Regions from separate parts of the Pseudomonas promysalinigenes genome, predicted to be linked through region 3. Evidence: riboswitches for the same ligand, from Rfam matches in the RefSeq annotation. Region 3 holds a riboswitch; each other region holds the start of a gene.
What was found. Region 3 has a riboswitch for cobalamin ahead of HU725_RS11635 (CbtB domain-containing protein). Riboswitches for the same ligand answer to the same signal wherever they lie in the genome.
Positions count from the first base shown of each region.

Region 1: linked by a shared signal. The riboswitch ahead of cobO (cob(I)yrinic acid a,c-diamide adenosyltransferase) and the one ahead of HU725_RS11635 (CbtB domain-containing protein) in region 3 are both predicted to bind cobalamin.
Region 2: linked by a shared signal. The riboswitch ahead of HU725_RS09205 (ABC transporter substrate-binding protein) and the one ahead of HU725_RS11635 (CbtB domain-containing protein) in region 3 are both predicted to bind cobalamin.

Region 1 is NZ_CP077094.1:1,238,631-1,243,100, reverse strand. Features, by position in the region: gene cbiB (adenosylcobinamide-phosphate synthase CbiB) at 1-560, opposite strand, end outside; gene bluB (5,6-dimethylbenzimidazole synthase) at 557-1,207, opposite strand; gene HU725_RS05760 (cobyrinic acid a,c-diamide synthase CobB) at 1,204-2,499, opposite strand; gene cobO (cob(I)yrinic acid a,c-diamide adenosyltransferase) at 2,496-3,107, opposite strand; cobalamin riboswitch at 3,227-3,447, opposite strand; gene HU725_RS05750 (C40 family peptidase) at 3,508-4,041, opposite strand; gene HU725_RS05745 (C40 family peptidase) at 4,183-4,470, opposite strand, start outside.
Region 2 is NZ_CP077094.1:2,018,863-2,023,332, forward strand. Features, by position in the region: gene HU725_RS09200 (FecCD family ABC transporter permease) at 1-452, opposite strand, end outside; gene HU725_RS09205 (ABC transporter substrate-binding protein) at 449-1,459, opposite strand; cobalamin riboswitch at 1,568-1,767, opposite strand; gene HU725_RS09210 (acetyltransferase domain-containing protein) at 1,796-2,962, opposite strand; gene HU725_RS09215 (TonB-dependent receptor) at 3,201-4,470, opposite strand, start outside.
Region 3 is NZ_CP077094.1:2,567,301-2,571,770, reverse strand. Features, by position in the region: gene HU725_RS11660 (response regulator transcription factor) at 1-398, opposite strand, end outside; gene HU725_RS11655 (DUF1272 domain-containing protein) at 617-859, opposite strand; gene cobM (precorrin-4 C(11)-methyltransferase) at 921-1,673, opposite strand; gene HU725_RS11645 (cobalamin biosynthesis protein) at 1,703-2,095, opposite strand; gene HU725_RS11640 (CbtA family protein) at 2,113-2,805, opposite strand; gene HU725_RS11635 (CbtB domain-containing protein) at 2,813-2,998, opposite strand; cobalamin riboswitch at 3,101-3,322, opposite strand; cobalamin riboswitch at 3,658-3,868, shown strand; gene cobW (cobalamin biosynthesis protein CobW) at 3,970-4,470, shown strand, end outside.

The sequences.
Region 1 (4,470 bases), 1.3 Mb from region 3:
CCAAAGCGCTCGAAGCGTTCATTGCGGTAGCCCCACATAGCGTCCAAGGTGTTGCTCAGGCGGTACAGCACCACCCCTGGCGCGCCAGCCACCACGAACCAGAACAACGCGGCGAACACCGCGTCGCTGCCGTTCTCCAGCACCGACTCGGTAGCCGCGCGGGCAACAGCAGGCTGGTCCAGGTCGCGGGTTTCGCGACTGACCAGAAAACCCACACGGCGCCGCGCCTCGTCCAGGTCACCGAGGCGTAAAGCATTGGCCACCGGCAACACATGCTCACCGAGGCTACGCAGGCCCAGGGCGCAATACAGCGCCAGCACGTCTATCAGCCAGCCGACACCCGGCAGCCAGGACAGGATCAGCGCCACAAAGGTCAGGGGCACCACGGCCAGGAACCAGGCCGTCACGCCGTGGCTACGCCAACCGCGCCCGCCCGCGTTCAGACGGCGCTCCAGCCCTGCCGCCAGGTTGCCGAACCCCACCAAGGGGTGCCGGCGTCGGGGTTCGCCCAACAGTGCATCCAGCGCCACGCCGGCCACGGTTAGCAGCGCTACGCTCATTGACGCTCTCCCCATCGATTCTCGAACAGCATCTCAGTCAAAGGCCGTTCCTCGGCCCAGTTTTCCTGCACCAGCATCGGTTGTGCGTAGAACTCCGTGACCGGCCCCAGGCACAGTATCGCCACCGGTTTGGCGCCGGGCGGCATACCGAGCAACGCGGCCAGGGCTTGAGGGTCGAACAGTGATACCCAACCCAGCCCCAGCCCTTCGGCGCGGGCAGCCAGCCATAGGTTCTGGATTGCGCAGGCCAGCGACGCCAGGTCCATCTCCGGCAAGGTACGGCGGCCAAAGATGTGCGATTCTCGGTTATCCATCAGTGCCGCCACCAGCACCTCGGCGCAATCGCTGATGCCCTCCACTTTGAGCTTCATGAAATCATCCGAGCGTTCGCCCAGCGCTTGGGCGGTGCGCACCCTCTCCTGCTCCACCAGCGCCTGGATGCGCCCGCGCAACTCGCACTGACTGATGCGGATGAACCGCCAAGGCTGCATCAGGCCGACACTCGGCGCCTGATGCGCAGCGGCCAGTAGGCGACCCAGCAGCTCGGGCGCAACCGTGCCACCGGCGAAGTGGCGCATGTCGCGCCGCTCACCGATTGCGCGGTAGATCGCGGCGCGCTCGGCGGCGCTGTAGGCGTGATCGCTCATGGCCGCAACAGCGCCGCCGCCGCGTCAGGGTTGGACGGGAAATAGAAGTGCACGTAAGAGGCCGTCAAACGCCCCAAGCGATACACCGCTTCGTTGCCGCGCCCGCCATTGGGGCTCAGGCCGCGGGCGAGCGGCTCAAGGTCGGTGCTGGTCAGCGAGTGATGATAGGTATGCCCACGCAGGGTGCCCTCGGGCAGTTCCACGGCCTGTAGGGCCAAGGCAGCCAGGCGCTTCTGCATGCTCGCCTCGCCCGGCAGCAAGCCCAACAGCTCAGCACGCTCGCCTGCTACGTCTGTCAGCGCCTCGAGCAGGTACAGCATGCCCCCGCACTCGGCCAGCAGCGGTTTACCCTCGGCATGATGGGCACGGATCGCTTGGCACATCGAAATGTTGGCCGCCAATGCGTGGTGATGCAACTCTGGGTAGCCGCCGGGCAGATACAGGCTGTCTACCGCGGGCAGTGCCCGGTCATGCAGAGGCGAGAAGAACACCAGCTCAGCGCCAAGCTGGCGCAACAGGTCAAGGTTGGCGCCGTAGATAAAGGCAAAGGCTTCATCACGTGCCACGCCGATCCGCACCCCATCGAGGGTTGCGGTGCACCCCTGCGGCGCCGGCGCGGCGAACGTAACCGGCGGTGGCAACGCGGCGTCGCAGCTGGCACCCAAGGCTTGCGCAGCCGCATCCAGGCGGGCATCGAGGTCATTCAACTCGCTGGCCTGGACCAACCCCAGGTGCCGGCTGGGCAACTCGATGCCACGCTCGCGCGACAGGCCGCCATACCAGCGCAGGCCCTCGGTCAGGCTACCTTCGAGCAATTGCGCGTGACGTAGGCTGCCGACACGGTTGGCCAGTACGCCAGCGAAGGGCAGGTCGGCCTGGTAACGTGCCAGGCCCAATGCCAGGGCGCCAAAAGTTTGGGCCATGGCCGTGCCATCGATGACCGCCAACACCGGCACTCCAAAGTGTCGTGCCAGATCGGCACTCGATGGGGTGCCGTCGAACAGGCCCATCACGCCTTCGATCAAAATCAGGTCTGCCTCTTGTGCGGCTTGCCACAGCAACCGACGGCTCTCCTGAGCACCGATCATCCACAGATCGAGCTGGTACACCGGGGCACCACTGGCGCGCTCGAGGATCATCGGGTCGAGAAAGTCCGGGCCGCATTTGAATACCCGTACCTTGCGGCCCAGGTTACGGTGCAAGCGGGCCAAGGCCGCGGTCACGGTAGTCTTGCCCTGGCCAGAGGCAGGTGCCGCGATCAGCACCGCTGGACAGCTGCGGGGTTCACTCACAATTCGACGCCCTTCTGTGCGCGGACCCCGGCCTGGAAGGCATGCTTGAGCATGCCCATCTCGGTGACGGTATCGGCCAGCTCGACCATTTCAGGCTTGGCCGCGCGACCGGTGACGATCACATGCTGCATCGGTGGCCGGGCCTGAATGTCAGTGAGCACCTGGTCCAGGTCGAGATAGCCGTGCTTGAGCGCGATATTGAGCTCGTCGAGCACTACGAACTGCACGTTCGGGTCTTGCAGCAGCTGGCGCGAGACCGCCCATGCCGCCTGGGCGGCAGCGATGTCACGCTGACGATCCTGGGTTTCCCAAGTGAAGCCCTCACCCATCACGTGGTAGCGCACCTGCTCGGGGAAGCGACGGAAGAACAGCTCCTCGCCAGTGCTGTTGCGGCCTTTGATGAACTGCACCACCCCGCACTGCATGCCATGGCCCAGGGCACGGGCAAGCATACCGAACGCCGAGCTGCTCTTGCCCTTGCCGTTGCCGGTGAGCACCAGCAGCAAGCCGCACTCGTTGGGGGAATTGGCGATGCGCTCGTCGATGACCGCCTTCTTGCGCTGCATACGCGCCAGGTGGCGCTCGTCGCGTTCGGTGAATTCGCTCATGGAAGGTTCTCCGCAGGCTGCGGCCACGTGGGCAGTGGCGGCAGGTAAAAGGCGGGCAGACGGAGAACGCGCAGCAGCCACGGCCGAGGCCGCGATGCACCGCACATCACCCTCCGTGATGCCGTTGGCAGTATCAGGCCGGTCTCCGGGCTCATGAGCGGGCCGTGGGCCCAGGGCTACGCGCCTTCCCGGGTGTTCACACCCAGTGGCACTGCGCGGCCGTCACTCATTTACCGTTGCGGGGGCAGCGCCGGAATCGCGCCATGCTGGCGACCACCGGCTTCCCAGTTTCACCCTGCCCAGTCGAAGCTGGCAGGGCACCTGAAACACGCCGCGAAGGTTAGAGGGTTGCACCGGGACCGTCAATCGGCGTGGCCATGCAGAGGAACCCGGTGTTCCCTCAGCGATTCTGCGCCAGGTGCTCCTGGGGAATCACACGCTTGGCCTGCAGATAGGCTTTGGCCCAGTAGCTGTTGGACAGGTAATCCAAGCGTACGGTACCGCCAGTGGAAGGCGCGTGCACGAAGCGCCCTTCGCCCACATAAATGCCCGCGTGACTCACTTGCGAACCGCCGGCAGTGGCGAAGAACACCAGGTCGCCCGACTGCAAGGCGTTGATGCTCACCGTGGGCGCGCGCATCACGATCATCTCGCGGGTCGAACGTGGCAGGCTGATACCAGCAGCATCGCGGTACACGTAACCGATAAGGCCACTGCAATCGAACCCGGAATCCGGTGTATTGCCACCCCAACGGTAAGGCGTACCCACCAGGCCGATAGCACGGATCAACACGTCGTCAGCCAGCGGCGAGCCCTCTGGCTGGCTGTAGGTGATGGTGGGCTGAACCACAGGCGCAGGCGCCGGGGCACGGCTAGAACAGGCGGCAAGTAAAGCCACCATGGAAAGGAATGCGAAGCGCGCCATCATCTTCATGGCCAGAACTTCCTGTCAAAGACCGACCGGCCGGAGCCGAAAAGAGTTGAGAATTTAGATTAGACGCTTTCTGTAAATGCGCACGGCGGCGAGCTTTTTTTATCAAGCAACACCGCCGTGGCAGGGTACATCATTTTGATATCAGTTGCGCGCGATATTGGTCGTCGGCGCCATGGCCAAGGCACGCTTGGCTTCGATGAAGGTCTTGCTCCAGTAGCGGTCACCGAGGCTGTCGATGCGCACACCGCCGCTACGACGGCTGCTGGAGTGGATGAACTGGTTGTCACCCAGGTAGATACCGGCGTGGCTCACACGGCCACGGCCATTGGTGCTGAAGAACAGCAGGTCGCCTGGCTTGAGCTTATTGCGCGCCACCTTCGGCGCATCGACGTTGATCATCTCGCGGGTGGAGCGCGGCAGGTTCATGCC
Region 2 (4,470 bases), 550 kb from region 3:
GCGTTGTTGCTGTCGGGCCCAGCGGCGCGGGCCAGCACCAGTACCAGGGTGAACGCGGCAAGGGCCCCAAGGAAGGCACCGCCAGACATACTCAGGGCCGCACTGCCAAGCCCCAGCAGCCCCACCAGCACTGCGCCGGTGGAGGCTCCGGCCGAAAGGCCCAGCAGGTAAGGTTCGGCTAGCGGGTTGCGCAGTAGTGCCTGGAGAATGACCCCGCAAGTGGCCAGGCCTGCACCGCAGGCTGCGGCGACCAGCGAGCGGGTCAGGCGGTAGTTCCAGACGATACCGGCATCGATCGGATCGACCGGATAGCCGGCTTGCCACAGGTGATTGGCCAGCACCTGGCCGACGACGCTTGGCTGCAAGTGGGTCTCACCGATGACCGTGCCGGCCAGCACGGCAGCGAGCAAGGCCAGCAGGGCCAGCGTGCTGTAGAGCAGTGCTTTGATCATTGCGCCGCGTGACCACTGGCGAAGGCTGCAGATAACGTTTGCAGCCCACGGAACAGGCGGATTCCGGCCTGCATCGCTTCGGCGTCGAGCAGGATGATACGGTTATGCTTCACCGCATCCATGTGCTTTGTCACCGGGTCCTTGCGAAGGAATTCGAGCTTTTTCTTATAGTCATCGGCAGGGTAGCGACGGCGGTCCATGCGCGCGATGATCAGCCAGGTAGGGTTGGCCTTGGCCAAGGTTTCCCAGCCTACGGTCGGCCACTCTTCGGTCGAATCGACTACGTTGCGCACCCCCAGCGTGCGCAGCATGAAGTCAGCTACGCCCTGGCGGCCGGCCACATATGGGGCGGCGGCGAGTTCGCTGCTGGAGAACCAGAACAGTGCCGAAGTTTTGCTCAGGTCTTTGTCGCGCAGTTGCAGCCTGGCGCTGGCCAGGCGTGCTTTGAGGTCGGCATTGAGGGCTGCGCCGCGCTCCTGCACGTCGAAGATCTCGGCCAGCTGGCTGACACTTTTGTAGATGCTGTCGACCTGAAACGCCTGCAGACGAGTGCCGTCGGCACCCACCAGGTTGTCCTTGCCCTCGCAGTCCGAAGGCAGCAGGTAGGTTGCAATGCCCAACTCAGCGAACTGCTCGCGGGTAGCCACCGCCCCCTGAGCGCCCACCATCCACTCGAATTGCACGGCCACCAATTGAGGACGCTTGGCCACGACTGCCTCGAAACTCGGCTCGTTGTCGGCCAGGCGCGGTACCCTGGCATTGACTGCCTGGTATTCGGGCAGCACGTTGTTGAACCACAGTGAGGTACCGGCCAGCTTGTCGCCAAGGCCCAGCGCATAGAGCATTTCGCTGCCTGCCTGGCCGATGGTGACCGCACGCTCCGGGGCTTGGGCGAACGTCTGCGGCATACCGCAGTTCTCAAGGGTCAGCGGATAGTGAGTGGTACCGGCCTGGGCCAGGCCGGTGAAGCTCAGGCTTGCAAGCCAGGCTATAAGACGGGGCAGCATGCGGGGCGATCTCCTGACGGACAGTTCTGGTGAGGAACGCACGGACAGGCATCGCCGGCCCCCTGCTGGCGCAGAGGCAACCCGGATAGCCATCCCGGACACCCCGCCGGTTGGTGATATGCGCCGGCAGGTCTCCTGACTGGTGCGTCCTCGCCCGGCTCCAGCCTTCCCGGATCGAATCACCCAGTGGCATCGATGGAGCAGGCTCGGCACCTACAGTTGCGGGGGCAGTTCCGATTGGCACGCCATGGGCGAGCCCGGGATTCCCTATTGATTCCGTGATGGAAACCGGCGGGCGGCATGGTAGACCATCAAGCCGCCGGGCAAAAGGTCAAATCAGAAGTACTTCAGCCAAGCGATATCGCGCCGGCGTGCCTTGAGCCGGGCGAACCCACGCACCGGCACGTACAGCGCCCCAGCCAGCAGCAGCGACATCAGCCACACCGCGCCGATGCTGTCAAAGCCAAAGTGCTCACCGTGGTTATGGCCCCACAGCGCCGTACCGGCCAGGTACAGCAGTTTGAGCACGTACAGGTGCAGCAGATAGAAGAACATCGGCGCTGCACCTAGCACTGCCAAAGCACTGATCCAGCGGGCATGCCCTGCGCGTTCGAAGGCGCGGAGCAACAGCATGCCGCAGCCCAGGGTCAGCGCCAGAAACAGCAGCGAGGGTGGGTATTTGGTGATGTTGAAAAAGCTCATCAGCGTCTGCGTAATGGTCGGGTAGCCGGCCCACGGCGCATCACCGTAGCCGTTATACAGGCGCAATACCATGAACCCGAGCAGGGCGACGGCGCCGGCCACCAACAGCCGGTGCTGACGCTGGCCGGCATCGCTGCCTTGGGCGAACCACGGGCCGAGGGCATACCCCAAAGCGATCACTCCTATCCATGGCAATACCGGATAGGACGTGCGCAAGCGCAGGCCGTCGGTCACGTCTAGCCAGCTTCGGTCGTGCAGCATCGCCCAGGGCACATGCAAGGCCGACTCCACACCGAAGTGCAGGTTGTCGAGCAGGTTGTGGCCAGCAATGATCAGTGCTGCCAAGCCCAACAGGGCAGGGCGCGGCAGCCAGACCAACAGCGACAGGGCGATCATGCTTATCCCTATGGCCCAGATGACCTGCAGGTAAATCACGCCCGGTGGCAGTTCGAAGGTCCAGGCAAAGTTGACCAAGGTGAACTCCAACACCACCAGGAACAGTCCGCGCTTGAACAAAAACCCTGACACCTCGCCACGGCCCTGATACTTCTCACCATACAACCACGCCGACAGCCCCGTGAGCAGAACGAATACCGGCGCGCACAGGTGGGCCAGGGTGCGGCTGGCGAACAACCAGGGTTCGGTGGTTTCGATGGTCATCGGGTCGCTGACCTGGCGGTGTAGGAAAAAGGTCTCGCGAACGTGGTCCAGCAGCATGAACAGAATCACCAGGCCGCGCAGAGCGTCGATGCTTTGCAGGCGCTGGGTCGTTAAGGTGGTTTTGACTGAAGGGCTGATCATGGAAAATTCGCAAGCAAGAATCGGTATCAAAGGAAACGTTATCTTATAACTAATCATGCGCACTGGCTTGTTTTTTTGCGCAGTGGCTATTGATTAACTGTTACAGCGGGCGTGCCTGGCACGGGCTTCGCCCGTGCTCGCGGGTAAACCCGCAGCACAGGCTTGGCGATTGGCATGAACCTCTAAGAGCGGCGTTCAGCCACGAACGGGCCTAGCCCGCGCCATCGATCGCGGCGAATCAGAACGTGTAATCTACCGTAGCGAAATACGACCGCGGCGTGCCCATTACCCATTGCTCGCCACTGAATACCGAGGCCACATATGCCCGGTCGAACAGGTTGTTGATCTGCAACCTAAGACGCACGGCTGGTAGTAGTTGCCAGCCGATGTTGGCATCCACCACGGTGTAACCCGGTGCACTTTGGCTATTGGCCGTGTCGGCATAGCGTTCGTCCACATAGCGCGCACCGATGCCAGCTTCCACATGCTGGCCAAAGCTTTTACTCAGCCACAGGTTGGCCGTGCGCCGCGGCACATTGGCAGGCCGGTTACCCGCACGGCTTTGGGGCACGCCATCGACCAGCTCGTCAAAATCATCGAACTTGGCACGTACCAGCGCTGCATTCGCCGATAGCTGCCAGCGCTGCCCCAGGGCCAATTCCACAGAAGCTTCCAGGCCATCGGACGTCTGCTGCCCGGCTTGCTGGGCCTCGTGGCTGATCGGGTCAGCCACCAGCAGCTTGTTCTTGACGATATGGAAGGCTGCCAGGGTCCATTCGCCCCGACTGTCCCAGAAGCGCTGCTTGAGGCCCAACTCAGTCTGTCTGGCCTCGGTCAGGTGATAGTGCATCTGGGACGGGGCCAGGCTGATCAGGTTGTCCACGCCGTCTTCACTGGTGCTGTACTGGCCATACAGCGACAGATCATCAGTGACTGCGAACACCAGCCCAGCGCGCCAGTTGCCACCCTGCAGGCTGCGGTCACTGCGGCTGGCATCGACAAGGTTGTCGCGCTCGATGTGATTCTGGTCGCGACGCACGCCCGTCACCAGCGACAAGCGCTCGCTCAGCTGCAAGCGGTTCTCGGCGAACAGGGCGAAAGTGTGGGTAGTGGACAGCGTCTGCGCACGGGTTGGCGAATCGCTATGGAACCAGCCAGCGGCTGGCTGCCATGGGTCGATGTAGTCTGCACCCACGTCGTTATAAGGCCGGTTGCTGTCGACGTTGAAGCGCACCTTGTTGTACTCGGCGCCAATCAGCGTCCTGCTTGGCAGCCCGAACAGCTGATGATCGAAGCTGAAGGTCTGGCGATCGCCAATCTGCTCCTGGTTGTGCCTGATTTGCAGGTAGCTCTGGCGCTCCAGTTGCTCTCGCGCTGCGTCCCAGCTGTAGTTCTCGGCATTGCGCCAGTGACGGCGGCTCTTGATGTAATACAGCTGGTTGCTGGCGCTGACGTGATCGGTCAGCGTCCAGTCGGTAGTCAAACGCGTCCACTCGTCGTGGTAGCGC
Region 3 (4,470 bases):
GTGTTACTGTTGACCGCCATCTGCGGGAAGGTCGAGTAACCCTTTATCAACGCCTTCAGGGCGAAGACTACAGCCTCTAGGTCTTCGCCTTTAGTGACGAATGCGCCAATGCCGGCATCCAGGCAACGGCGCACATAAAGGTCGGTGGCTTGCCCGGTCAGTACCATGATTTTCGGTGCCGGCTCCTGTTGTTGCAGGCGCTTGATCACTTCCATGCCATCCAGGCCAGGCAAGCCGATGTCCAGTACCACGACGTCCGGCCGCAACTCGCGTACCTTTTGCGCGACCTCACTGCCATTGTCGACCTCACCCACGATACGAAAGCGCTCCCGTTCGAGCAGTATGCGCAACGAAAAACGGACGATGGCATGATCATCAACGATGAGCACGGTAGTCATATCACTAACTCCTGTCGGAATATGGTCGGCTGCCTGAAGCAATCAGGAAGTCTTCTGCAGGCTTTTTCTGCTGCGCAGCACGATACGACCATTCCGGATCGCTGGTAATGGCGAGTATAGATGTGTTGAGCAAGCGGGCCGGTATTGTGGAAAATTCCTACAAAGAGACCGTCCCAGGCACCACCAGCAGCGGTGATGCCTGAGATGACAGGGGCAGATCAGACGCAGTTTGGGTGGGGCTTCAGAACACGCTGTGTCGAGGCGGGGTTATTGTTCAGTGCAGCCCCAACCCTGGTCGGGCGGGGCAGCAACTGGCCGCCGCAGTTCGGGCAGCGTCCCTGCAAACGATGGGTTGCGCAGGGGAGGCAGAACGTACATTCGAACGAGCAGATCAGCGCGTCGGGGCTATCGCCTGGCAGATCGGCATCACAGCACTCGCAGTTGGGGCGTAGCTCCAGCATGGTTATCCTCCGGGTGGGGTGCACCAGGCAGTCTGCGCCGACCGACTTTGCCCTTGCAACGCTATTCGCCAGCTCTGTACAGGTGGGCGTGGCTGGCACGGTATAGCGCCGATTCGCTAAATGGCGCGTCTCCCAGTACGTGGCCGACGAGGATCAGTGCAGTGCGACGGAATCCTTTTCTGGCGACCTGTTCTGCAATGTCCGTCAGGGTGCCCTGTACCCAGTCCTGGTCAGGCCAGGTGGCTCGATGGACCACTGCCACAGGGCAGTCAGGCCCGTAGTGGGGCAGCAGTTCATCGACGATGCGTGGCAGGTTCTTGACCCCAAGGTGGATGACCAGGGTGCTGCCGTGTCTAGCCAGGTCTGCTAGTTGTTCGCCTTCGGGCATGGGCGAGCTGTCGCCGTAACGGGTCAGGATGACCGTCTGCGAAACCTCAGGCAGGGTAAGTTCACAGCCAAGCAGCGCTGCGCTTGCCGCGGTGGCCGTGACGCCCGGTATGATCTGGTAGTCGATGCCCAGCTCGCGTAGGCGGCGGATCTGTTCGCCGATGGCTCCATACAAGCTGGGGTCGCCACTGTGCACACGGGCTACATCCAGGCCTTTGGCATGGGCGGCACGGATGACATCGATGATCTGCTCCAAATGCAGTTCGGCACTATTGATGACTGTTTCAGCCTGGTGGCCCTGCAGCACGGCGGCAGGCACCAACGAGCCGGCGTAGATGATTACCGGGCATTGACGAATCAGACGCTGGCCTTTGACCGTGATCAGTTCCGGGTCGCCGGGGCCAGCACCAATGAAGTAGACCGTCATGGCAAATCCTTGATGGGTGAAAGATACAATTATTCCCCGCAGGCCAGCGCCAGGGTAGCTGGGCCAAGTACCTGGCGGGTAACACGCAGGTTCGCGTGTGCGTGCCCGAGGCTAGCCAAGGCCAGCGCGGCACTTTCGGCCACGCCCCAGCAACCTGTTTGGGCGAAGGCGACCGCAGACCGGTGACTGAGTTGTGCTTGAAATGCGTGCAGCTGGTCGGCCTCGAAAAGTACCAGTGGCAGGTGGTAACGCGTGGCGAGTTGTTGCAGGCCAGGCTCGTCGGCTTTACTGGCGATGCTGGCAATGCCGCGCAGCGCTTTGGGCTGCAGCCCATGAAGGGCTAGCACTTCATGCAACAGTTGATCGAGCGCTTGCACTGGGCAGCCTCGGCGGCAACCAATGCCGGCATAAAGTGCCGGCATTAGTAAGTGCGTGCTCATCAAGCGTGGCTGGCGCGGCGATAGAGCCAGGCACTGAGTAAACCCAGCGCTATCCAGAACGCTGCGTTGGTCAGCCAGGAGGCGATCTTGAACTGGGTTTCCAGGGCTTGCGGCGCCAGGCTCTCGTGAACGTCGGGCTGTGGCGCCCCGATCACATGGGGCACTACCAGCAAGACGGCACCTAGCGCCTTGAGCAGGCCATGGCGGGCGAATACCAGCAGTGCCAGGCCGGTGGCGGTGGCGGCGGCCGTGCCGATCCACCAGCTCTGGCGCTGACCCAGATCCGCAGCGGCGGTGCCGGGTAATTCTGGCGGCAAGCCCAGGGTGGGGGCCAGGCAGAACACGGCAAAACCGGCCAACCCCCAGAGCGCCCCAGTGCTGGTGCGGCCTGGTTCGCGCAGGCTGTAAAGGGCGGCGAGGATCAGTGCGAAGCCGACCGCAACCACCAGGTTGCCGCCCGTCGTGGAGAGGATGCGCTGCCAACCATCTTCTGGCGACCAGGCTTCTTCACTGTGGCTGTGCCCGGCGTTCGCCTCTGCGTCATGGCTATGGTGCTCGGCGCTAGGGGCGGCAGTTTCATAGGTTTCCGCTTGGAGGATCAGTGGTGCGACCCAGAAGCTTTGCAGCACTGTCAGCAGCAAGGCTGCGAGCAGGCCGCTGAACCCGGCGGTGCTGGCGATACGCTTGATCATGATGGCCTCAGTGGCAAGGGAAGGCGGCGCTGTGGCGGGTGTCGTGTGCGGCGTTGTGCACGGCCTCTATGTGCGAGAAGCCGGCAAAATACACTAGGCACAGACCTAGAAGGCTGGCGCCTATAGCGATGGCCATGCGTTGGCTGAGGGAAACCTGTGTAGCGATGCTGTGATTGGCGCTGGTGACTGGCATGATGCGATCCTCTGCTTTGCTTTTGTCAGTGCAATGGGCACGAGCGCGGCAGCCCCGGTTGCCAGACAACCAGGGGGATGCGACAGCGCCCGCCCACCGCGGGGTGTTCATGAGCGCCAGGCCGGTCTCCGGGCTTGCGAGGAGGAGCATGGCTCCTTGAAAAGCATCACCTTCCCATGCACTACGCACTGGCACAGTGGTCTTGATGCTTCGCTCGCTTACCGTTGCGGGGGCAGCATCGGGTTTGCCTGGCCCTGGCGAGGGCCTGAGACGCACCGATTTCCCGTTTCACCCCAAGGGGGCACCTGACGCAAGGCATAAGGAGAGCACGGGGCGGTGGTGGCGTCAAATCCAATAAACCGGCTCGCGCTTGCGCTCGCTTCAACACCTGCAATTCTTGCTCTTGCTCTTGCTCTTGCTCTTGCTCTTGCTCTTGCTCTTGGCTTTTGCTTCTAAGCGCACGGTAGTTCAGGCGACACAGATTGCGACTTCAGGAGGCCGGAGTGAGGCCTCCTGAAGTCGCATTCGGCGCTTGCTGAACTACCGCGCGCTTAAAAGCAAAAGCAGAGGAGGGCAAAAGCAATGCAACAGCAGGGCAAAACAAGGCCAAATGCCTATGCAGGAGCGTGGACGATAGTTGACCACCTGCCACCCCCCGCGTAGCCTTGCTGCTTCGAGGTTCTTCGGCCAGGCCGAAGCTAAGACGGGAACGCGGTTGAAGCCGCGGCTGCCCCCGCAACTGTAGGCACCGACAATGGATCGACACAGCCACTGCGCCAACGCGCGGGAAGGCGTCCATCCGCCACTAAGCCGTTCGCACGGCAATGGTACGGTGCAAGCCAGGAGACCTGCCTCGTTCACGATTTCGACTTTCAACCGGGCGGGGTGATCCGGTGGCGAACGAGCCCGGCCAGCTTGGCCTGCGGCTATCGTCCCGTGTGCCCGCGCTAACCTGCCAAGGGCAACACGACATGAAAACATTGGCCAAGCTCCCCGTCACTATCGTTACAGGCTTCCTCGGCTCAGGCAAAACCACGCTGCTGCGCCACATGCTCGATAACGCCCAAGGCCGCCGCATCGCGGTCATCGTCAACGAGTTCGGTGAGCTGGGCATCGACGGCGAAATCCTCAAACAGTGCAGTATCGGTTGCACCGAAGAAGAAGCCAGCGGCCGCGTTTATGAGCTTGCCAACGGCTGCCTGTGCTGCACGGTCCAAGAAGAATTCTTCCCCGTCATGCGTGAACTCGTGGCGCGTCGCGGCGACCTTGATCACATCCTCATCGAAACCAGCGGCCTGGCCCTGCCAAAGCCGTTGGTACAAGCCTTCCAGTGGCCAGAAATTCGCAATGCCTGCACCGTCGACGCGGTCATCACTGTGGTCGATAGCCCAGCCGTGGCCGCTGGCACCTTCGCTGCCTACCCAGAACAAGTCGATGCGCAACGCAAGCTCGACCCCAACCTCGATCATGAG